4 regions of the Arthrobacter sp. Y3224055 genome follow, and region 3 is predicted to be linked to each of the others. Evidence: predicted binding sites of a transcription regulator. Region 3 holds the regulator's gene; each other region holds the start of a gene.
What was found. Region 3 encodes LexA, which represses DNA repair genes until DNA is damaged. Its sites were predicted from a motif close to TCGAACANNTGTTCGA; they were not measured.

Region 1 (5,370 bases), on a different contig from region 3:
AGGTCCTCCTCCAACCGCGCCAGCCGCTGCCGGTCGCCCTGGGTCAGCCGGGCGGCCGGAATGCCGGTGGCGCGGGAGATGATCTCGGCGATCTCGGCCTCGCCCACCACATCGGAAGACGCGACGCCGGGGCGGGCCCCGCCGTCGTGATCTTCCGTGGCACCCGGGGCCGACTGCTGGGCGGAGGCGGCTTCCAGCCGGGCCTTCAGCTCTTCGATTTCGTCGCGCAGCTTCGAGGCGTCCTCGTAGCGTTCCTCGGCGACGGCGGCGTTCTTGGCCGACTCCAGCTCGGCCAGCCGGCCGCGCATGGCCTCCACGTCAACGCGCGGGCCGCGTCGCAGGCTCAGCCGTGCGCCGGCCTGGTCGATCAGGTCGATCGCCTTGTCCGGCAGGAACCGGTCGGTGAGGTAGCGGGAGGACATCTCGACGGCGGCCCGGATCGCTGCCTCGGTGTAGGCCACCTGGTGGTGTTCTTCGTAGCGGTCCTTGAGGCCGGACAGGATGCGGACGGCGTCCTCGATCGAGGGCTCTGAGACCATGACGGGCTGGAAGCGCCGCTCCAGGGCCGGGTCCTTCTCCACCTTGCGGTACTCGCCCAGGGTGGTGGCGCCGAGCACGTGCAGTTCGCCGCGGGCCAGCCGGGGCTTGAGGATGTTGCCGGCGTCCATGCCGCCCTCGCCGCCGCCACCGGCGCCGATCACGGTATGCAGTTCGTCGATGAACACGATCAGTTCGCTGCTCGCGGCGCTGATCTCGTCCAGGGTCTTGGTCAGGCGTTCCTCGAAGTCGCCGCGGTAGCGGGTGCCGGCCAGCATGCCCGGCAGATCCAGTGACACCACACGCTTGCCGCGCAGCTGTTCCGGGACGTCGCCGGCCACGATGGCCTGCGCCAGCCCCTCGGCGATGGCGGTCTTGCCCACGCCGGCCTCGCCGATCAGCACCGGGTTGTTCTTGGTCCGGCGCGCGAGGATTTCGATGGTCTGGGCGATTTCGTCCGCCCGGCCGATCACCGGGTCCAGCCGGTTCTCCCGGGCCTGGGCCGTCAGGTCGGTGCCGAACTGGTCCAGCATGGGGGTTTCCGACTCGGTGCCGGTGCTCTGTTGCGGGCCGGTTGCAGGGGTGGGGCCGTCGGGCTGCGCCGCAGCTTTCTCCGCCGCCTGCTGCAGTGCCTGCGGGGTGACGCCCGCGCCGCCCAGGATTTGGCCGGCGGGGGTCTCCTGGTTCAGCACGAAGGCGGCGAAGAGGTGCTCGGGGTCGATGTAGGTGGAGCCGAATGCGCGGGCGACCTGGTGGGCGTCCAGCAGGGCACGCTGCGCCGACGGCGTGAGCGACGGCGTTTCCCGGGTCGGGCCGGTCTTTTCCGGCAGGCCCTGCTCCGCGGAACGCGCGATGGTCTGCGGGTCCGCGCCGGTCAGCTTGATCTGGCTGGCGGCCGGCTCCTGGCCGACCATGACGTGCAGGATGTGCAGCGCGTCCACCTCGATGTGGCCGAGGCTTGCGGCAAACCGGGCTGCCTGCGCCAGCACTTCATGGGTGCGGCGGCTGAGCAGCCGGGTGAGGTCGACCGTGCGGGATTGGGCCGCCCGCTGGCCCTGCAGGTAGCGGGCCAGGAACTCGTCGAATGAACCGTTGCCGGAAGCTGGTCCGAAGAACAGTGGCATGGATAATCCTCCTGTGGAACGTGAGTGCCTTCGACTCATGTTAACGCCTCTACGACAGGATTATTCCAGAAGTTACCCAAACTTGAGTGGAGCTGGCTCATATGTAGGCCACGGCGGGCCGGTGCTAGTGTTGTTTTCGAAGCTTTGTTCGAAGACGGGGGTCGGGATGTTCGGTGTAGAGCAGCCGTCGGGTGCTTCGGCGGGCCCGGAGATGGGCAGCGGAGCGCCCGAGGAGGCGCGCGGTTTCCCGTCGCCGGCCAGGGACTACTTCCACGGCGGCATCGATCTGAACCGGCACCTGATCCGCGACCGCACCAGCACCTTTGTGATGCGGGTGGCCGGAAACTCGATGGCCGCGGCCGGGATCAGTGATGGCGATGAGCTGATAGTGGATCGCTCTTTGACCCCGCGCGACGGTTCGGTAGTGGTCGCGGTGCTGGACGGGGAACTGGTGGTCCGGCGCCTGCATCTCACCGCGGACGGCGTGCGCTTGCAGGCGGACGACGGCGGCGTTCCCACCGAAGTGGGCGAACTCGACGACCTGAGCATCTGGGGCGTCGCCACCCGTTGCCTGCACCATGTCTAGCGCCCCGGTGCCAGGGGCAGGCGGGGCGGCCTCCGGCCGGCCGTCCGGCTCCGGCGGGGCGACCTCCGGCCGGCCTGGCGAACGGATCGCGCTGGTGGACGTCAACAATTTCTACGTCTCCTGCGAGCGGGTCTTCGATCCGTCCCTCGAGGGACGGCCCGTCGTCGTGCTCTCCAACAATGACGGCTGCGTGGTGGCGCGCTCCGAGGAGGCCAAACAGCTGGGGCTGAAGACCGGGACGCCGTGGTTCCAGGTGGCGCCGCGGGCCAAGGCCTGGGGGCTGGTCGCGCGGTCCAGCAACTACGAGCTGTACGGGGACCTAAGCGCCCGGGTGATGGAAGTGCTCGGCCGGTTCGGGGCCTGGCAGGAGGTCTATTCGATCGACGAGTCGTTCCTGGGCCTGCCCGGCGACGACGCCCAGTTGCTGGAGACTGCCGGCCGAATCCGTGCCGCAGTGATCCGGCAGGTGGGCGTGCCGGTCAGCGTCGGCGTGGCGCAGACCAAGACCCTGGCGAAGTTCGCCAACCACGTTGCCAAACGGAATCCCCAGATGGCCGGGGTGTGCTCGCTGGGCTCGATGCCCGCTTCCGACATCGCCTGGATCCAGTCACGCGTCCCGGTCACCGGGCTGTGGGGCGTGGGCGGACGGACGGGGAAACGGCTGAACGCCCTCGGGATCGAGTCGATCGCAGACCTCAAGGCCGCCGACCCGCAGGCAATCCGCAAAAAGTTCTCCGTGGTGCTGCAGCGAACCGTGCTGGAGCTGAACGGGACGCCCTGCATCCCGCACGCGGAGGAGCGGGCCGACAAGCAGCAGATCATGTTCTCGCGCAGTTTCTCCACGCCGGTGACCACCATCGAGGAGATGGACCAGGTGATGGCGGTCTATGCCCAACGCGGGGCGGCCCGGATGGCGGCCGAGGGACTGCGCGCCTCGGTGCTGACGGTGACTGCGGGGACCAGCAGGTTCGCCGGCGGCGAGGCATCGTTTCCCGCGGCCAGCGTCAACCTGGCGACGCCCACGCAGGATCCGATCCAGCTGACCAAGGCTGCCGTGGCCGCCATGCGCGGCTGCCTGACTCCGGGCGCCCACTATGTCCGGGCAGGGGTCCTGCTGTCGGGGCTGGAGCCCGCGGCCGGCCAGCAGACCTTCGACCCCTTCGTCAGCGATTTGGAACAGCGGCACATCGGCGACCTGCTGGGCGCGGTGCGTACCAAGTTCGGCGAAGCCTCGATCGGCCTCGGTCAGGGCGGGCTGGCGGCCCCCGCGGCGTGGTCAATGAAACGCGAATTTTCCTCGCCACGCTACACCACCGAGTGGAGCGACCTGCCGGTGGTCAAGGCGGATTAACCGGCTGTGCACCGGGTCGCGCCGCAGCGGCGCAACGGGCACGACGGCGGCCGAACAGTGGCACGGCAGCGGCCGTATCTCGACGGCCGCTGCCGTGCCCGCGGTGGATCAGTCGCTCGGGCTCGTGTCGGTGGTGAGCCCGCGGTCGTCCGGCGTTTCCTGGTCCTTCTCTTCAGCCGGCCCGGGCGCGATGTTCATGCCCTCCTTGCCCTCGGGCTCGGGGGCGGAATCGGCCGTTTGCTGCTCCTGAGCATCCGGCGGATCTGCCGCGGTGCCCGACTGGTCCCGCGGACCTTTGACCTGGCCGGCGTCGTTCTCCGTCATGCCAGTCCTTCCCTACTGCCGTCGATGCAGGCGGAGCCCCGGCGAGGGGCCCGGCCCGCCAGAATCCCGGGCGGGTTACACTCCGGGCGGGCGCAGGTCGTCGTCCCTGTTGAGGGTGGCGGGTCCGTCCGGCATGGTGCCTCCCTCGCCCGTCCAGCTCTGCCCGAGTTCGTCGTTCTGCGCCGGATCCGACATCGTGGTGTCGCCCAGGGTGGTGCCAGTGGTGTCGCCGAGGGTGCTGGTGCCCGTGGTGCCGCCGGCGGTGGTGGTGGGGCCGGTGGTGCCGCCGTCGTCCTTACCCGAACCGTGGTTGCCGGGCAGCTTGGAGGTTGCCGCGGACCCTGCCTTCTTGGCCGCTTCGGTAACACGGTCGGCGACGCCTGGTGCCTTTTCCTTGACCAGGTCGGTGGCTTCGTGCACTTTTTCCTGGACCGCTGGGTTCTGCCAGAACTCCTGGCTCTTGGCCTTCAAGGAATCGTAGGCGGACCTTCCGGATTTCGAACCCAGGACGAATCCGAGGGCGATGCCGGCGCCGAATGTGAGTTTCCCTTTCACAGCGTGCTCCTGTCTGTAGACGGTTGATGGGCGGTGCTAGGTGGAGGTGCGGGCGGTGCCAGTCAGCCGGGGAAAGGCGCGTTGGGCGCGTCCCCGCGGCCGTCCTGGTCCTTGTCGCCGTAGGCCTTCTTGACCAGGTCGTCGGCGAGTTTCTCGTCACCGTGGACCGGGATGTGGGCCTCGTTGACTTCCTTGTCGATGCCGCCTGCGTCGGCGGGAGTCAGAGTGTCGTCATTCGCGTCGTCCGGGTGTTCCGGGCGCCGCTCCTCGTTCGGATTCATCAGGTCCTCCTTCTCGAGCGGGTCGTCCTGTGGGATCAGACCGGGCAGCTGCGCTCTTCGCGCGGCTTCCCATGGGGCCACACTACGCGCCGGTCTCCGGCTTCGCACGGGTCCAGCGGCTGCGCGGGCGCATCGCGGGGGATTCGGTGACACCTCCGGCCCCGGCCATTCCCGCCAGGACTTCACGGATCGCCGACAGCGAATCCACCTGCGGTGTCCAGCCGAGTTCGTCCCTGGCCCGGCTGGTGTCCATGACCGGAGCGTAGCGGGCCATGTCCACCCAGCCGGGGTCGCTGGCCAGCAGCCGGAGGGACCACGCGGCGCCGACCAACTGCCGCACCAGCGGCACGGGAACGGGCAGCCAGCGCCGGGCACCGAACAGGGAGGCGACGAGTCCGGGCGTTACCACCGGTTCGGCCGCCACGTTGAAGGCGCCCCTCGCGCCCTGGTCCAGCACCCGCCAGTAGGCGTCCGCCACGTCGTTGGCATGCAATGCCTGGAAGATGAACTCCTCGGGGAACGGGAACAGCGGCAGCCGCAGCCGGTTGACGAAGAACTTGGGGATCCACCGGCCCACAAAGTAGCGGCCGATCTGGCTGCCGGCCTCGGCTT
Region 2 (5,370 bases), on a different contig from region 3:
CGCCCGCAAGCGCCGCGATGCGCGGGTCTTCCCGGTTCAGTACCACTGCCTCGGTCGTCGCGGCGGCGATCTGCCGGAGGAAACCCGCGGTCGTTTCTATTTCGCCAAAGCGGTCCAGCTGGTCCCGCATGACGTTGAGCAGCAGGCTGTAGCGCGGGGCCACCAGTTTGACGAAGTGAACCGCGTGGGCCTCGTCAAGCTCCAACACGGCAATGTCCGCGTCAAGCCGGCCCCGGGCGTCGGAGTCGCCCAGCACGGCAGCGACCACGCCGCGGGTGAAGTTGCTGCCCGTCCGGTTCGTGAACACCTTCAGGCCCTGCCCCTGCAGCAGCTCCACCACCATCTTGGTGGTAGTGGTTTTGCCGTTCGTCCCGCTGATCACCACGACGCCGCGCGGCAGCTCGCCGAGCGTGCGCGGCAGGAACTGCGGATCGATTTTTTCGGCTACCAGTCCGGGCAGTGCGGAACCGCCGCCGCGGAGCCTGGCTACCGCCTTTACGGCCTTTCCGGCAACGGTCGCAAGGAGGTGTCGCATGAGTAGAGACTATACAAGCCGCCGTGCCCCGGCGCCGTCGGCCCGGGCCGAACAGTGTCGGTCACCACAGGGCGAGGGGGGGCACCGTTTAACACCGCCGGACCGGTTGGCACTACTGTTTTTCCGTACGGCCGCCACTGAGGCGGCGCCGATGCGAACTCCGAGGAACCGTCACCGTGGTCACGATTGGTGTGCTTGCCCTGCAGGGCGATGTCCGCGAACATCTATCCGTCCTGCAGCACAGCGGCGCCACGGCGGTGCCGGTGCGCCGGCCTGCGGAACTGGCGGCCGTGGACGGCCTGGTCATCCCAGGCGGTGAATCCACGACTATCGACAAGCTCACCCGCATTTTCGAGCTGGCCGACCCGCTGAAGGGGCGGATCGAGGCGGGCATGCCGGTCTACGGTTCGTGCGCGGGCATGATCATGCTGGCCCGGGAGATTGCAGACCCGGCCACCGACCTGAAGGGCGAACCGCAGCAGACGCTGGGCGGCCTGGATATAACGGTGCGCCGGAACGCCTTCGGCCGGCAGCGCGAATCGTTCGAGTCCGAGCTGGACTTCCGGGGCCTGGAGTTCAGCGCGGCGTCTCCCGGCCAGGACCCGTCGCCGGTCCACGCCGTGTTCATCCGTGCGCCCTGGGTGGAACGCGTGGGCAAGGGCGTGGAGGTCCTGGCTGCCGTGCAGCCGGAGGAGGCCTCCCACACCGACACTTTGCACGGGACAGCTAGAATAGTGGCAGTGCGTTCGCGGCATCTGCTGGCGACATCCTTCCACCCGGAGATTACGGGGGAGCGCCGCATCCACGAACTTTTCATCCGCATCGTCAGAGGAGAGGCGTAAGCATGGCCGGACACTCCAAGTGGGCAACCACCAAGCACAAGAAGGCCGTGATCGACGCCAGGCGTGCCAAGTCGTTCGCGAAGCTGATCAAGAACATTGAGGTAGCGGCGCGCAACGGGGGAGCGGACATGTCCGGCAACCCCGCGCTGGAACTGGCCGTCCAAAAGGCCAAGAAGACCTCGGTTCCCAACGACAACATCGACCGCGCGGTCAAGCGCGGTGCCGGCCTGACCGGCGAAACGGTGGACTACAGCGAAATCATCTACGAGGCCCGCGGGCCGCAGGGCTCCGCTGTGCTGATCGAGTGCCTCACCGACAACAAGAACCGGGCCGCCTCGGAGGTTCGCCTGGCCATCACCCGCAACGGCGGCACCATTGCCGACCCGGGGTCGGTGTCCTACATGTTCTCCCGCAAGGGCGTGGTGTCCCTGCCCAGGAACGAACTCACGGAAGACGACCTCCTGATGGCGGTGCTCGAAGCCGGCGCGGAGGAAGTCAAGGAGCAGGGCGACAACTTCGAGGTCCACGCCGATCCCACGGACCTGCGCGCCGTCGTGGCCGCACTGGAAGAGGCCGGCATCGAATACGAAACCGACGAGATCGAGTTCGTGTCCTCGATGGCCGTGGAGCTCGACGCGGACGCGGCCCGGAAGTTCATGAAGCTGGTGGATGCCCTCGAGGACCTGGACGACGTCCAGAACGTCTACTCCAACGCCGACATCAGCGCGGACGTCCTCGCCGAAATCGAGAACGACTGACACCGGTCCGGCCGTCGGCGCCCGCCATGCGCGTGCTGGGAGTGGACCCGGGCCTGACCCGCTGCGGCCTGGGCGTGGTCGATGTTGAACCGAACCGGCGCTCCTCCCTCGTGGACGTCGGTGTGGTGGGGACCACCCCGGACATGGCGCTGGAGCTGCGCCTGCTGAAGATTGCCGACGCGATCGACGAATGGCTCGACGCGCACACCCCGGACGTGCTCGCCGTCGAACGCGTCTTCAGCCAGACCAATGTCAGTACCGTGATGGGCACCGCGCAGGCGTCCGGGGTGGTCATCGCGGCGGCGGCACGGCGCGGGATCGCCGTCGCGCTGCACACGCCCACCGAGGTGAAAGCGGCGGTCACCGGCAACGGGCAGGCGGACAAAGCCGCCGTGACCAAGATGGTGACCCGGATCCTTCGGCTGGACACCCCGCCGCGCCCGGCCGATGCCGCGGACGCCCTGGCGTTGGCCATCACCCATGCCTGGCGCGGCGGAGCTGCGAGACCGGCTGCCGGCGGCGGGATGACGACGGCGCAGCGGCTCTGGGCGGAGGCCGAAGCGAAGGCCAAGCGCACCCGCCGCTGACGTGCGGCCGGCGGCGGCCGCCGGAACCGGTGCCACGGTGTGGCGGTGGCCGGCAATGTCCGTGCTGCCCCGTAAGCTATTCGTAGATATGTTCGGACAATCCGCCGCCGTGCTGCCCGCGGGGCGGACTCCGGGCCGCAGTGCCGGAATTGGGAGTTGAGTTCATGATTAGCTCGTTGCGCGGCGTCGTCGCCCACGTGGGATTGCAATCGGCCGTGATCGACGTCAACGGATTCGGCATGCTCGTCCAGGCGACGCCGCAGACCCTGGGCACGCTGTTCGTGGGGCGGGAGGCCGAACTGGCCACCACCATGATTGTGCGCGAAGACTCCATGACGCTGTTCGGCTTCGAGGACGCAGCGCAACGGGAAGTTTTTGAAACCCTCATCTCGGTCAGTGGGGTCGGCCCGAGGCTGGGCCTGGCGGCGCTGTCGGTGCACTCGCCCGAGGCGCTGAGGGTCGCCGCCGCGGAGGGGGACAGCAAGGCGTTCACCAAGGTTCCGGGTATCGGGCCGAAGCTCGCCGGCCGGATCGTGCTCGAGCTGGCCGGGAAGCTGATCCCCACCGGCGAGCAGGCCCCCCAGCAAAAGGGCGGCTGGAAGGGACAGGTGCAGGAGGCACTGGCCGGCCTGGGCTGGTCCGAGAAGGACGCCGCCGCGGCGGTGGACACCACCGCCGAGGAAAATCCAGAGGCGGCAGCGGCAGGCAACGTGGGCGACTTGCTGCGGCTGACCCTGCGCAGGCTCGGCCAGGACGGCGCCCGGACCGGCGCGTCCCGGCGGACCGCGGGAGTGAACTAGCGTGGCGGAGGATTCCGAGAACAACCGGCTGGTCGCCAACACGTCGGAAACCGAAGAACGGGCGATCGAATCGGCGCTGCGGCCCAAGAACCTGGACGATTTCGTGGGCCAGGCCCGGGTCCGCCAGCAGCTGTCGCTGGTGCTGGAGGCGTCCCGGATCCGCGAACGGACAGCCGACCATGTCCTGCTGTCCGGCCCGCCCGGACTGGGCAAGACCACGCTGGCCATGATCATCGCCGCGGAAATGAACGCGCCGCTGCGCATCAGCTCCGGACCGGCGATCCAGCACGCGGGCGACCTGGCGGCGATCCTGTCGTCGCTGACCGAAGGGGAGATCTTCTTCCTGGATGAGATCCACCGGATGTCGCGGCCGGCAGAGGAAATGCTCTACATGGCGATGGAGGACTTCCGGGTGGACATCGTGGTGGGCAAGGGCGCCGGCGCCACCGCCATCCCGCTCGACCTGCCGCCGTTCACCCTCGTCGGGGCCACGACGAGGGCCGGGCTGCTGCCGGGGCCGCTGCGCGACCGGTTCGGCTTCACCGGGCACTTGGAGTTCTACGCCGTCGCGGAGCTTGAGCTGGTGCTCCGCCGCTCGGCCATGCTGCTGGACCTCAAGGTCAGTTCAGCCGGTTTCGCCGAGATCGCCGGGCGCTCCCGCGGCACGCCCCGCATCGCCAACCGTCTGCTGCGCCGGGTGCGGGACTGGGCCCTTGTGCACAAGATCGAGGAGATCGATGCGCGTGCGGCAGCGGCGGCGCTCGATATGTACGAAGTCGACGAACGGGGACTGGACCGGCTGGACCGGGCGGTGCTCACCGCCCTGATCACCAAGTTCGGCGGCGGGCCCGTCGGTTTATCCACCCTGGCCATAGCCGTCGGCGAGGAAACCGAGACGGTGGAGACGGTGGCCGAGCCCTACTTGGTCCGCGAAGGGCTGCTCGGCCGGACGCCGCGCGGACGGATCGCCACCGCCGCGGCCTGGCAACACCTGGGGCTGGCGGTGCCGGATCACCTGACCGCGGGACAGACCGAAGACCTGCTCTCGGAACTGCTGGAGCCGGACACGGATTTCGCCGAAAACTGAAGCTTGACCGTGTCAGGGCGGTCACCGCGTAGAATGGTAGGAACGTGCGGAGTGCGCCGTCCCCCACGGGACGCGGCAGGCTGCGTACACGGTCCGGATTTTCCTACCGGTCCGCTCCAGACTTCTAGGACGGAACTTCCCTGTGTTCGTAAATCTCTTCACCGGCACCACTCCCCAGCAGCAGTCGGGCGGCATCGACGTGATGACCATCGCCCTGTTCGCCGTTTTCGCGCTGTTGATCTTCTTCATGTTCCGCAAGCAGAAGAAGGTCCAGGCGCAGATGCGCGAAAAGGCCGAGCGCATCAAGGAGCAGATGGTGCCGGGCACCGAGGTGATGACTCAGTTCGGCCTCTTCGGCACCGTCGTTTCCCTCGACCCCGACAACAACAAGGTGGTCCTTGAACTGTCGCCGGGCAACACCGCCACCGTGCACACCCAGGCGGTGAACGAAGTCGTGACCCCGGAGGCCCCCGAGGTTCCCGACGACGCCTCGTCCCTCACCGCGGAAAGCGCTACGCGCCCGGAGGAATCCGCCGAGGACACACTTAAGCGGCTCAACGAAGAGCAGAACAAAGACACCAAGTAGGCCAGCGACGGCTTAGCCGTATAGGCGTGCAGTGGCGGGGCATGCCCCGCCACTTCGCCATGTACCGGCCGGTTCCTCCGGCCGACTGAGCCGATGAGAGAAAGATCTTCCATGGCACGATCCGGTTCCACCAGCATTGCGCGGCGGACACTTATCTGGCTCGGTGTGCTCCTGG
Region 3 (5,370 bases):
GTCATCGACGAGGCCCATGAGCTGCAGGACCGCGTCACCAGCGCCGTCGCGGGGCAACTCTCCGCCGCCATGGTGCGTACCGCCGCCTCGACGGCACGCAAACACACGGGGATCAGCGTGGAGCCTTTGAACTCCGCCGCCGATGCGCTGGAGGACGTCCTGCAGTCGGTGCCCACCGGCCTGCTGGCGGCCGGCCTCCGCGAGGAGCATGAGCTGGTTCTTGCGCAGGTACGGGAAGCGGCCCGCGCGGCGCTCTCCGACTCGAAGCCCGAGGGTGCGGGGGCAGCGGACGGCGGACGGCAGATGGCGCGCTCACGGCTCGCGGCCGTGCTGGAACTGGCCGAACGGCTGCTGTCCGCTCCGGACTCCCGGGAGGTCATCTGGGCGACCCGTCCCAGCACCTATGGCGAGGCCGGCGACTACGCCGCCAATGACGACCAGCCGGCAACGTTGAACATAGCGCCGCTCTCGGTGGCGTCCCGGCTGCGTGAGGGCTTGTTCGACGAACATACCGTTGTGCTGACATCGGCGACGTTGTCGGTCGGGGGGACCTTCGATGCCGTCGCCGGGTCGCTCGGACTGCTCGGAGCCGGCGCGCCCGCCTATTCCAGCGTGGACGTGGGCAGCCCCTTCGATTACCCCAGGCAGGGCGTGCTCTACGTGGCGTCGCATCTGCCGAAGCCGGGCCGGGGCACCAGCCCGGAACAGCTCGATGAACTCGAGGAGCTGCTGCTGGCCTCGCGCGGCGGCGCCCTGGGCCTGTTCTCCTCGCGGCGTGCGGCAGAAGAAGCCGCGGCCGAGATGCGCGGGCGCACCGACCTGACCATCCTGTGCCAGGGCGAATCGTCGATGGGCGCGCTGGTCCGCCAATTCGCCGAAGAGCCCGACACCTGCCTGTTCGGCACCATGACGCTCTGGCAGGGCGTCGACGTTCCCGGTTCCGCGTGCCGGCTCGTGGTCATCGACCGGATTCCGTTCCCCCGGCCGGATGACCCGCTCACGACTGCCCGAACCCGGTCCGTGGCGCAGTCCGGGGGAAACGGTTTCATGACGGTCTCGGCGACCCATGCGGCCGTGCGGCTGGCCCAGGGAGCCGGGAGGCTGATCCGCGCGTCAAACGACCGTGGAGTGGTGGCCGTGTTGGACTCACGGCTGGCGACGGCGCGCTACGGGAGTTTCCTCCGCAGCGCCCTGCCGCCCTTCTGGAGTACCAAGGACGGCGCCACGGCCCGCCAGGTCTTGGAAAGGCTGGCTACGGCCTCAGCCTGAACGGGTTGGGGGCACGCCCGTTCCGGAGCGAGCGGGGCCCTGCGCGGGGACCGCCCGTGCGGGCAGGGGATCCCGGGGTGGCTGCAGCGCGGACCGGGGAGACCGGGCGCGTCAGAGGGCCCGCATCACCGAGACAACCTTGCCCATGATGGTTGCGTGGTCGCCAAGAATCGGTTCGTACTGGGTATTCTGCGGCAACAGCCAGGTGTGGCCGTCGCGCTGCCGGAAGGTCTTGACCGTTGCTTCGTCGTCGAGCAGCGCCGCCACGATGTCGCCGTTCTCGGCCGTGTGCTGCTGGCGGACCACGACCCAGTCGCCGTCACAGATGGCCGCATCGATCATGGAATCGCCCGAGACCCTGAGCATGAACAACTCGCCGTGTCCCACCAGTTGCCGCGGCAGGGGCATGACGTCCTCGACCGCCTGGTCCGCCAGGATCGGCCCGCCCGCTGCGATCCTTCCCACCAGCGGCACCATCGCCGTGTCGGATGACGTGGTCAGCTCGGATACGGCGACGCCGCTGGAGCTGCGCAGCTGTTGCGGTTCATCGACTCCGACGATTTCCACACCCCCGTGCTCGAGTGTCAGCGGGGTCAGGATTTCCATGGCACGGGGACGCTTGGGGTCGCGCCTGATGTAGCCCATCTTCTCCAGTTGGGCCAACTGGTGCGTGACGCTGGACAGGCTTGCCAGACCGACCGTGTCACCGATCTCGCGCATGGACGGAGGGTATCCGTGTGACATAACGGAGCGCTGGATGGTTTCCAGGATCTTCTTCTGCCTCGGCGTCAGGCTGCGCCCCACTTTGACGGGCCGGCCGCGTCGCTTCGCTCCGGCAGTGGTGGTGGTCTCTTCCGACATGTCCGGCCCCGGTCTCCCCGTAGTGGTCCCTGCGCCGGCGCCGTAGCGGAACCGCACATGGACTGTTGTCTCAACTGTTTTGTCGGTGGCGGCTGATGCACTGCTCTTACTGCCGCCCGACGCTTACAACGCTAGGCGAGGCGGTAGCGAATTTCAAACATTTGTTCGACTGAGTCTCGACAATGTTCGATCACCAGTGCTAAAACTGTAGAAGACGTATTCGAAGATACGTTCGAATACCGTTGCAAGACGATCGAAACCAGCCGAAATAGATCGAATATCGGAAAGGTGGCACCATGTCCGCCCAGCTCGCACCGCAGCCCGCTGGCCTTCGTACCAGCACAGGCCTGCGGCTGACCCGCCGCGGCCGTTTGTTGCTGATCGGCCTGCCGCTGATGCTCGCCGCGGCCGCAGCCCTGACCCTGATCGGTTTCTTCACTGCTCCGGCAATGGCCGCCGCCGGGGGGCTGGGGCCGGGGCCGGCGGCGACCGTCACGGTCGGCAGCGGCCAGTCACTGTGGGACATAGCAGTGCAGTCCGCGCCGGACCGCAACCCCCACGATGTCATTTTCGAGATCGCGCAATTGAACGGCCTGCAGGGGGACATCGTCCACGCCGGGCAGCAGCTGCTGGTCCCGTCCGCGCGCTGAGGCAGCCGTAATATGAGCTGCTTCGGCCCGCCCGATTCCTGCCCCGGGCGGGCCGAAGCTTAAACTGGACCGGTGAGTGAGCAGTTAGAACGCCTGAACCGCCTGCCGTTGCGGGAAAATCTCCGGGGCCTGGAGCCCTATGGTGCGCCCCAGCTGGAGGTTCCCGTCCTCCTGAACGTCAACGAAAACACCCATGGCCTGCCCGATGCTGTCCGTCAGGCCATCGTCTCGGCCGTCAGCGAGGCTGCCGCGGGTCTGAACCGGTATCCGGATCGCGAGTTCACGAAGCTGAGGACGGCGCTGGCCCGCTACTTGGGGCACGGCCTCACCGCAGAGAACATTTGGGCCGCCAACGGATCGAACGAGGTCCTGCAGCAAATCCTCCAGGCCTTCGGCGGCCCCGGCCGCACCCTGCTGAGCTTCCCGCCCACCTATTCCATGTACCCGCTGCTGGCCAGCGGGACGGACACGGATTATGTGGCCGTTCCGCGGGGGGCAGACTTCACGTTGTCCCCGGACGCTGCCGCCGCCGCTGTGGCCGGCTCCGCGGCAAACGTGGTCGTTCTTTGCTCCCCGAACAACCCGACGGGCACCGCCCTGGGCCTTGAGGTCGTGGAGGCGGCGTATGAAGCGGGGGAAGCCTCCAAGGCCATCGTGATCGTGGACGAGGCCTACGCCGAGTTCGCCCACGCCGGAACGCCGAGCGCGCTGACACTGTTGCCGGGGCGGGAGCGGCTCATCGTTTCCCGCACCATGAGCAAGGCCTTCGCGCTGGCAGGCGCCAGGGTCGGGTACCTCGCCGCCGCACCGCAGATTACCGATGCGCTGCGACTGGTCCGCCTGCCCTACCACCTCTCCGCCGTTACGCAGGCAACGGCCCTGGCCGCGTTGGACCATGCCGATGCGCTGCTGGCCAACGTCGAAGACATCAAGGCGCAACGGGACCGCATTGTCGACGGGCTGGCCGAGCTGGGACTCGACCCGGCGCCGTCCGACTCAAACTTCGTGTTTTTCGGCGGGCTGGAGGACCCCCGCTCGGTGTGGCAGGGACTGCTGGAAGCCGGCGTGCTGATCCGCGACGTCGGGATCCCGGGCCATCTGCGGGTAACCGCCGGCACTGAGGCCGAGACCACAGCCTTCCTCAACGGCATCAAGGCCCTCGTGGCGAGCCCCGTCTCCTAAACTAGTAAGAGCGAACCGGCTCGTGCCGGTCGACCAATTCGTCAAAGGACTCCCATGACCGTGGAAACCACCACCGGACGTACCGCACGCCTCGAACGCATCACCAGCGAGTCGTCCGTGCTGGTTGAACTGGACCTCGACGGCACCGGCCGTTCCGAGATCAGCACCACCGTGCCGTTCTACGACCACATGCTCACCGCCCTGGCGAAGCACTCGCTCGTCGACCTGACCGTGAAGGCCAGCGGGGACACGCACATCGACGCGCACCACACCGTCGAAGATGTCGCCATCACCATCGGCGACGCCCTGAAGGAAGCGCTGGGCAACAAAGCCGGGATCCGCCGTTTCGGCGAAGCCACGGTGCCCCTGGACGAGGCGCTGGCCCACGCCGTCGTGGACATCTCCGGCCGGCCCTACCTGGTGCACACGGGAGAACCGGCAGGCCAGGAGTACCACTTGATCGGCGGACATTTCACCGGATCGCTGACCCGCCACGTGTTCGAATCGATCACACTGCACGCCCAGATCTGCCTGCACATGCGCGTGCTGGGCGGCAGGGACCCCCACCACATCGTCGAGGCCCAGTTCAAGGCCTTCGCCCGGGCACTCCGCGCCGCCGTCGAAGCCGATCCACGTGTCGAGGGCATTCCCTCGACGAAGGGAGCCCTGTGACGGCTGCGCCCAAGGTCACCGTACTGGACTACGGTTCCGGGAACGTCCGCTCGGCAGTCCGCGCGCTGGAGCACGTGGGTGCCGACGTCACGCTGAGCCATGCCTCCGACGACGTCCTCGACGCAGACGGCCTGCTGGTTCCCGGCGTCGGCGCCTTCGCCACGGTCATGCAGGGGCTCAAGTCCGTGGACGCGCTTCGCTGGATCGGACGCCGGGTGGCCGGCGGCCGGCCCGTGCTGGGAATCTGCGTTGGCCTGCAGGTCATGTTCGAAGAAGGCGTGGAACATGGCGTCCGCACGCAGGGCGTCGGGGAATGGCCGGGAACCGTGGAAGCGCTGCCGGCGGAGGTCGTGCCCCACATGGGGTGGAACACCGTGGACGCCGCGGAGGGCAGCCGGCTGTTTGCCGGGATCGAAGAGGAGCGCTTCTACTTTGTGCACTCCTACGGTGTGCAGCACTGGAACTTCGACGTCACCCAACCCGCGATGACGCCGCCGCTGGTGACCTGGTCCACGCACGGCGCCCCGTTCATAGCGGCCGTTGAAAACGGTCCGCTGAGTGCTACCCAGTTCCATCCGGAAAAGTCCGGAGACGCCGGCGCGGAGCTGCTGCGCAACTGGTTGAAGACGCTGAGGTAGCCATGGGCAGCATCCTCCTGATGGGCCTGGCCGGGCTGCTGGCCGGCGGCGCCATCTCGTTCCGGCAGCAGCGGCTGCCCAAGTGGTTGGTGATCGTC
Region 4 (5,370 bases), on a different contig from region 3:
CGCCCGTTGGCACAGTCGCCCCGACGTATACCGCCCCGCCCGTGCGCGCACCGAAGCAGTCCATGGACGGCGAGATGTTCATGCACCTGCTGGTCACCCAGCTGCAGAACCAGGACCCCAGCTCGCCGATGGACACCAACCAGATGATCTCCCAGTCCACGCAGCTGGCCATGATGGAAAGCATCGCGACCATGACCACCACCAGCGAGGAGAACTTCTCCCTGCAGATGCGTGGCGTAGCCGCGGCGCTGGTGGGCCGCGAGGTCAGCTACTACGGCGCGGACGGTTCGCTCGTCACGGGAACCGCCACTTCGGTGTCCTATGCCGGGCCGGTCCCGCAGGTGATCGTGGACGGCCGGGAAATCCCGCTGGATCTGGTCGCCGGGATCACCGCGGCCGGCGCCCCGGGGGAGTCGGGTTCGGGTGAAGCCACCAACGACGCCGGCGCCTCCGGCTTGGGTGCCAACGACGCCGGTGCTGCCTCGGGTGCCAGCGGCACCGATGCGCCGGGCGCCAACGGCGCGGCCAGCGACGCCGGTACCACCGGGGGTGCCGCCGCCTGAGATGCTGCCCCCTAAGCCGGCTTATGCCGCCACCAAATTTTCCCAATCACTGAATTACCCGTCCGTTCCACGATCCGAAAGGCGCTGATCATGCTCCGCTCCCTCTACTCCGGAATCTCCGGACTTCGCTCCCACCAGACCATGCTTGATGTCACCGGCAACAACATCGCCAACGTCAACACCACCGGCTTCAAGGCCTCCTCGGTGCAGTTCCAGGACACCCTGTCCCAGATGACGCAGGGCGCTGGCGGCCCGCAGGCCCAAGCCGGCGGCACCAACCCCGCTCAGGTGGGCCTCGGCGTGCAGGTGGCCGGCATCTCCACCAACTTCACCCAGGGCTCCTCGCAGGCCACGGGCAAGGCCACCGACATGATGATCTCCGGCGACGGCTTCTTCGTCACGACCAAGGGCGGCGAGCAGCTTTACACCCGCGCCGGCGCCTTCGAACTCGATTCCATGGGGCGCCTCGTCTCCCCGGACGGGGCAATCCTGCAGGGCTGGATGGCCAACGGCGGAGCGGTGACCACGGGTGGCCCGGTCACCGCTATCGATCTGTCCCCGTCGGCAATCTCGCCGGCTAAGGCGACGACATCAGCGGTGATGGCTGGCAACTTGCCCTCCGAAGCTGCCGACGGCGCGGAACTGTTCCGCGACATTGAGGTCTTTTCCCAGGACGGGACGAAGGGTACCCTGCAGTTGAAGTTCACCAAAGAGTCCGGTTCTTCTTGGACTGTGACTGACGGGACTGCCACCGCGACCCTTGCCTTCGGTGCGAATGGCAAGCCGACGGCTGCGTCCGCTGCCGCATTGGCAGGCAACATTCCCGTCAACCTATCCGCCCTGACCGGGTACGCCGGACTCAGTACGGTGGCCTTCGACAGCCAGGACGGCCACGCAGCCGGTTCGCTCGAATCCTTCACTATGTCGCCCGACGGCACTCTGATGGGTTCGTTCAGCAATGGCGGGCAGGCCATCGTTGCACAGGTCGCCATGGCCAACTTCACCAACCCGGGAGGCCTTGAAAAGGCAGGCTCGTCGTCGTACCGTGCAACTGCCAACTCTGGCCAGGTCGAGCTGGGTACCGCCGGAACGGGCGGCCTTGGCACGCTGGCCGGTGGCTCGCTGGAGATGTCGAACGTGGACCTGTCGCAGGAGTTCACCAACCTGATCGTCGCGCAGCGCGGCTTCCAGGCCAACGCCCGCATCATCACCACCTCCGACGAAGTGCTGCAGGAACTGACCAACCTGAAGCGCTAAAATTTCGGAACTTTTACCCTGTCTCCTAACAGACACAGGAAAATAGCCCCGGTTCGATAGGTTCGGACCGGGGCTATCTCCTATTTGTGTGACCTGCATTACACTCGTCCCAATACCGGGGGGGCAGGTTCATGTCGAGGACACGCATCTAATACGGCGGCGGGCGGGATCCGATCGTCGTCGAGCAGGAGCTCGGCGTGCCCTCGCTGGACATCCCGCCCGTCCTCTCGCCGGTGCTCACCGTGGACGGACTGTAGTGGGGGCTGCTGCGGCTCCGCTAGTGGTTGGGCCGTGGTCTCCGCGGGCACCGAGCATCGGAGCTGCGGACCCTTGTTAAAGTGCAGTCAGCCCAAGCGAATCGAGGCAGGGCATGCGTAAGAGGCAGCACATCGCTGTATATATTTCCATGGCGATCTTTGCACTGTTGGCGGCGCTATACGCCGCGCTCGTTTTGGATTCGAGTCAAGCCGTTCCTAGAGCGGCTATCCTTCTATGCGCTGTTGTATTGCTCGCGACTGCAGTTTGGGGATACGTAATGAATGTTCAACGAAGGTGACGCTTCAGACATCCATCGCCGTTGCCCAAACCCCTACCTCTTCAAGCAAGCCATTCATGCCCGCGCCACCGGCTGGGTCAGGTTCGGTGTCCGCTACTACAACCCTGACACTGGACGTTTCGCCCAGCAGGACACCCTCGACACTCCCCTCGAGCGGGGTCGCCGCTTCCATTGCCCTCGGATTGGGCACTCTGAGCGGGGGATGGGGGACCGTCATTCCTCGGAGCCAGTTGCGCGCTGAGCGTTACTACAGGTATTTTTTGCAGAATTTAGTAACGGACAACCCAGCAGACGCCATGAGCATAGAAATGGTCTGAACTATCTTGCTTTCCTCGGAGACTTGGCGCGGATAGGTAACGCCCTTCGTTAGATTGGAGTGACAATGTTCCCGAAAAGAGGGCAGGTCTGGACTTACCGTGAAAGAGGGCGATTCCTTACTCTCATGATGGGCATACCGCTAGTCCTGATGCTGGTTGCTGGCATCTACTTCATGATTACTGAGTCGAATTGGACACTCATCCTCGTAACCATACTTGGCCTCATGTTTTTGGCTATGTTCTTATTCGACAGCGAACGCAAGCATCGTGGAGAACCTTGAATTGGGCGCCGAACGCGAACCGGCCCTGGTTTCGAACATGGCCGTCTGGGAACCCTCGCATCTGTAGTGGGAGCCGTCGGAGGGCTGGGTGTGTGTGGGCATTGGGTTACACAACTTATGAGGACTCGTGATGAAACTAAGAGTTGCCGTTATCACTCCCGCCCTCGTACTGATGCTTGCGATGTGTGGTTCTTCTGGCAACGGCCGCCTTCGTCCTGACGATGACGGCCCTGGCACTGACCGTGCCTTCGGATCTGCTGCCCCTTCTTTTAATCGCCACGATCGTCGCAGCGGTTGCGGCGGGGGGTGACTGCACTCCTTCTGGAGCGCCGGTCGAGGCAGTAACGTGCGGCTCCGGGTGCGGCCGCGGCTGGAACGGGAGTGGGATGAGCGTGACCCCTACTCCGGCTGAGCGGAGATGGATCCAAGCTTCTTTTTATCGGATCAGGCCTGCGATCTAGAGGGGCACTGCCTACAGGATGGTAGAGAGATTGCAGACCATTTCCTCATCGTCACCCCTAAGATTACGTACCGCCCTTGTCGGATTCCGCCGCGCTGCCGAAAGGCGCGCCCGGTCCCGGAAACGTTCACACGTGAGCATTCCGACGGTCACAGGGGATGACCCTCCGGTTGCGGTCCGCCTTCCCGGAGCTGCGAAATGATTACCACCGAAGTGCAGCTGCCCGACGGTTCGCGGGCAGCTGCAGCGGCCGCCTGCACCGTTCGCAGGCGGCCGCTTTTTCTTTGCCGCGAAATCAAAGCTCGTGCACCAGTTGCTTGAGTGGCGTGCCACTACTCCTACACATTGGCGCCTTTTGATGGCTATCGAATGTGTGTACGAATAAAATTGTGGTATGGCTCTTGCACCGTTGGAACGCACCGGGGAGATCGACGCATCCCTGGCTCAGGCGTTTGTCCTGCTGCAGGATGTTGCCGACCGTTTTCCCGCGGAGTCGGGGTCCCTGCGTACCCGGGACCTGGTCAATACGGTGGCGGCGGTCGAGGACGTTTCGAAGCTCGTGGAGTTCCTGCAGGCCGTCGGCGCCCACGCGGTGGAGCGGGCGGACATCGCCGCCACCGGGGAACAGTCGACGGAGCCTGGAGCCAGTGCCGAGGCCGGAGCTCGGGCCGGGGCGGAGGCGGGTGCCGTCGCGTCGGTCACCGCGGGGGCGGGGGAGTGGGCGGACCCGGTGGCGGCGATCAGCACCGGCGGCGTGGACGCAGCGGCCCCGGAGGGGTCCGGGTCCAAGCGGGTGCGGCGCCGCCGCAAGACGGAGTTCGCCAACACGGCGGAGTATCTGCGCTCCCGGTTGGGGATCGGGATTGTCGAGGCGCGGCGCCGGCTGCGGGTGGGCAAGGCGATCGCCGCGCCGGTGCGGTTGGACGGGGAGCCGGGTGCGCCGGCGTTGCCGGTTTTGGCCGAGGCCATGGGCGGCGGTGAGGTCAGCGGCCAGGTCGCGGCCTTGGTGGTTGATTCCCTGGACCGGGCCCGCCACGCCGGTAGCCCGGAGGCGTTGCAGGCGATGGAAGCGTCGCTGGTCCGACAGGCCGCGGACGCCGACGCGGACACCCTGGTGATGGTGGCCAGAACGTGGGAAACCGCCGTCGACCAGGACGGTGCCGAACCGTCCGAGGAGGAACTGCGGGCCCGGCAGGGCATGTTCTACCGCGGCCGGCGCCGCGGGCTGCACCAGTTCGTCATCAACACCACCGACGCCCAGTACGAAGCCCTCGCCACCGTGATGAACAGCGCCGCGAACCCAAGGATCCGCCCCGACGCCATCGAAACCACCGCCACCGGCAGCACCCCTACAGACACAGGCGAAGCAGACGCAACCGGCAACGCCAACACCGCAAAGGCGGGTCCGGCCGGTTCTGGGGAGTCCCACACCGAAAGTGACGGAACCACGGTCGCCGGCACGGCCAGCAGCGGCGGTAACCACGATGTTCCCGGCACCGGTCCCGGCACCGGTCCCAGCGCCGGTGCCGCGGAGGCAGGCAGGGGCGGAGCCGGTGCCGCTGAGGGTGACCGCGGCTACCTAACCGGCGCGAGGGGCGATCTCTCCGGGGCCGAAGCCAGCAGCGATAGTTCCGCCGGTGTGGATCCGACCGTGGTGGAGGCGATGGATGACGCCACCCGGGCGCAGAAGCTGCTCGCGGGCCTGGTCGGGGCGTGCCGGATCGCGCTGAACACCGGAAGGCTCCCGGACTCGGGCGGGCACCGCACCCAGGTGATCGTTACCACGGGATATGACCAGCTGGCCGGGCTGCTCTCCGGCGGCGGCAGCGCGGTCTTCACCGGCCCGGTCTCGGCCACCACGGTCCGCCGGATGGCCTGCGACGCCGAGATCATCCCGGCCGTCCTCGGTTCAGAAGGCGAGGTCCTGGACTTGGGC

Region 1: the regulator LexA is predicted to act here: its motif matches at 1,798-1,813, upstream of AC5RTY_RS11685 (LexA family protein).
Region 2: the regulator LexA is predicted to act here: its motif matches at 2,803-2,818, upstream of ruvA (Holliday junction branch migration protein RuvA).
Region 4: the regulator LexA is predicted to act here: its motif matches at 3,800-3,815, upstream of AC5RTY_RS00885 (HNH endonuclease signature motif containing protein).

What each region holds. Positions count from the first base shown of each region.
Region 1 is NZ_JBNHGB010000004.1:253,142-258,511, forward strand. Features, by position in the region: gene AC5RTY_RS11680 (ATP-dependent Clp protease ATP-binding subunit) at 1-1,661, opposite strand, end outside; gene AC5RTY_RS11685 (LexA family protein) at 1,873-2,247, shown strand; gene AC5RTY_RS11690 (Y-family DNA polymerase) at 2,240-3,598, shown strand; gene AC5RTY_RS11695 (hypothetical protein) at 3,707-3,922, opposite strand; gene AC5RTY_RS11700 (hypothetical protein) at 3,998-4,477, opposite strand; gene AC5RTY_RS11705 (hypothetical protein) at 4,540-4,758, opposite strand; gene AC5RTY_RS11710 (NAD-dependent epimerase/dehydratase family protein) at 4,841-5,370, opposite strand, start outside.
Region 2 is NZ_JBNHGB010000002.1:98,948-104,317, forward strand. Features, by position in the region: gene AC5RTY_RS05765 (MurT ligase domain-containing protein) at 1-535, opposite strand, end outside; gene pdxT (pyridoxal 5'-phosphate synthase glutaminase subunit PdxT) at 673-1,377, shown strand; gene AC5RTY_RS05775 (YebC/PmpR family DNA-binding transcriptional regulator) at 1,380-2,135, shown strand; gene ruvC (crossover junction endodeoxyribonuclease RuvC) at 2,162-2,722, shown strand; gene ruvA (Holliday junction branch migration protein RuvA) at 2,887-3,522, shown strand; gene ruvB (Holliday junction branch migration DNA helicase RuvB) at 3,551-4,609, shown strand; gene yajC (preprotein translocase subunit YajC) at 4,752-5,195, shown strand; gene secD (protein translocase subunit SecD) at 5,307-5,370, shown strand, end outside.
Region 3 is NZ_JBNHGB010000005.1:28,970-34,339, reverse strand. Features, by position in the region: gene AC5RTY_RS12590 (ATP-dependent DNA helicase) at 1-1,269, shown strand, start outside; gene lexA (transcriptional repressor LexA) at 1,381-2,130, opposite strand; gene AC5RTY_RS12580 (LysM peptidoglycan-binding domain-containing protein) at 2,427-2,780, shown strand; gene AC5RTY_RS12575 (histidinol-phosphate transaminase) at 2,853-3,962, shown strand; gene hisB (imidazoleglycerol-phosphate dehydratase HisB) at 4,017-4,634, shown strand; gene hisH (imidazole glycerol phosphate synthase subunit HisH) at 4,631-5,272, shown strand; gene AC5RTY_RS12560 (hypothetical protein) at 5,275-5,370, shown strand, end outside.
Region 4 is NZ_JBNHGB010000001.1:194,382-199,751, reverse strand. Features, by position in the region: gene AC5RTY_RS00900 (flagellar hook assembly protein FlgD) at 1-563, shown strand, start outside; gene AC5RTY_RS00895 (flagellar hook protein FlgE) at 654-1,820, shown strand; gene AC5RTY_RS00890 (RHS repeat-associated core domain-containing protein) at 2,360-2,617, shown strand; gene AC5RTY_RS00885 (HNH endonuclease signature motif containing protein) at 3,829-5,370, shown strand, end outside.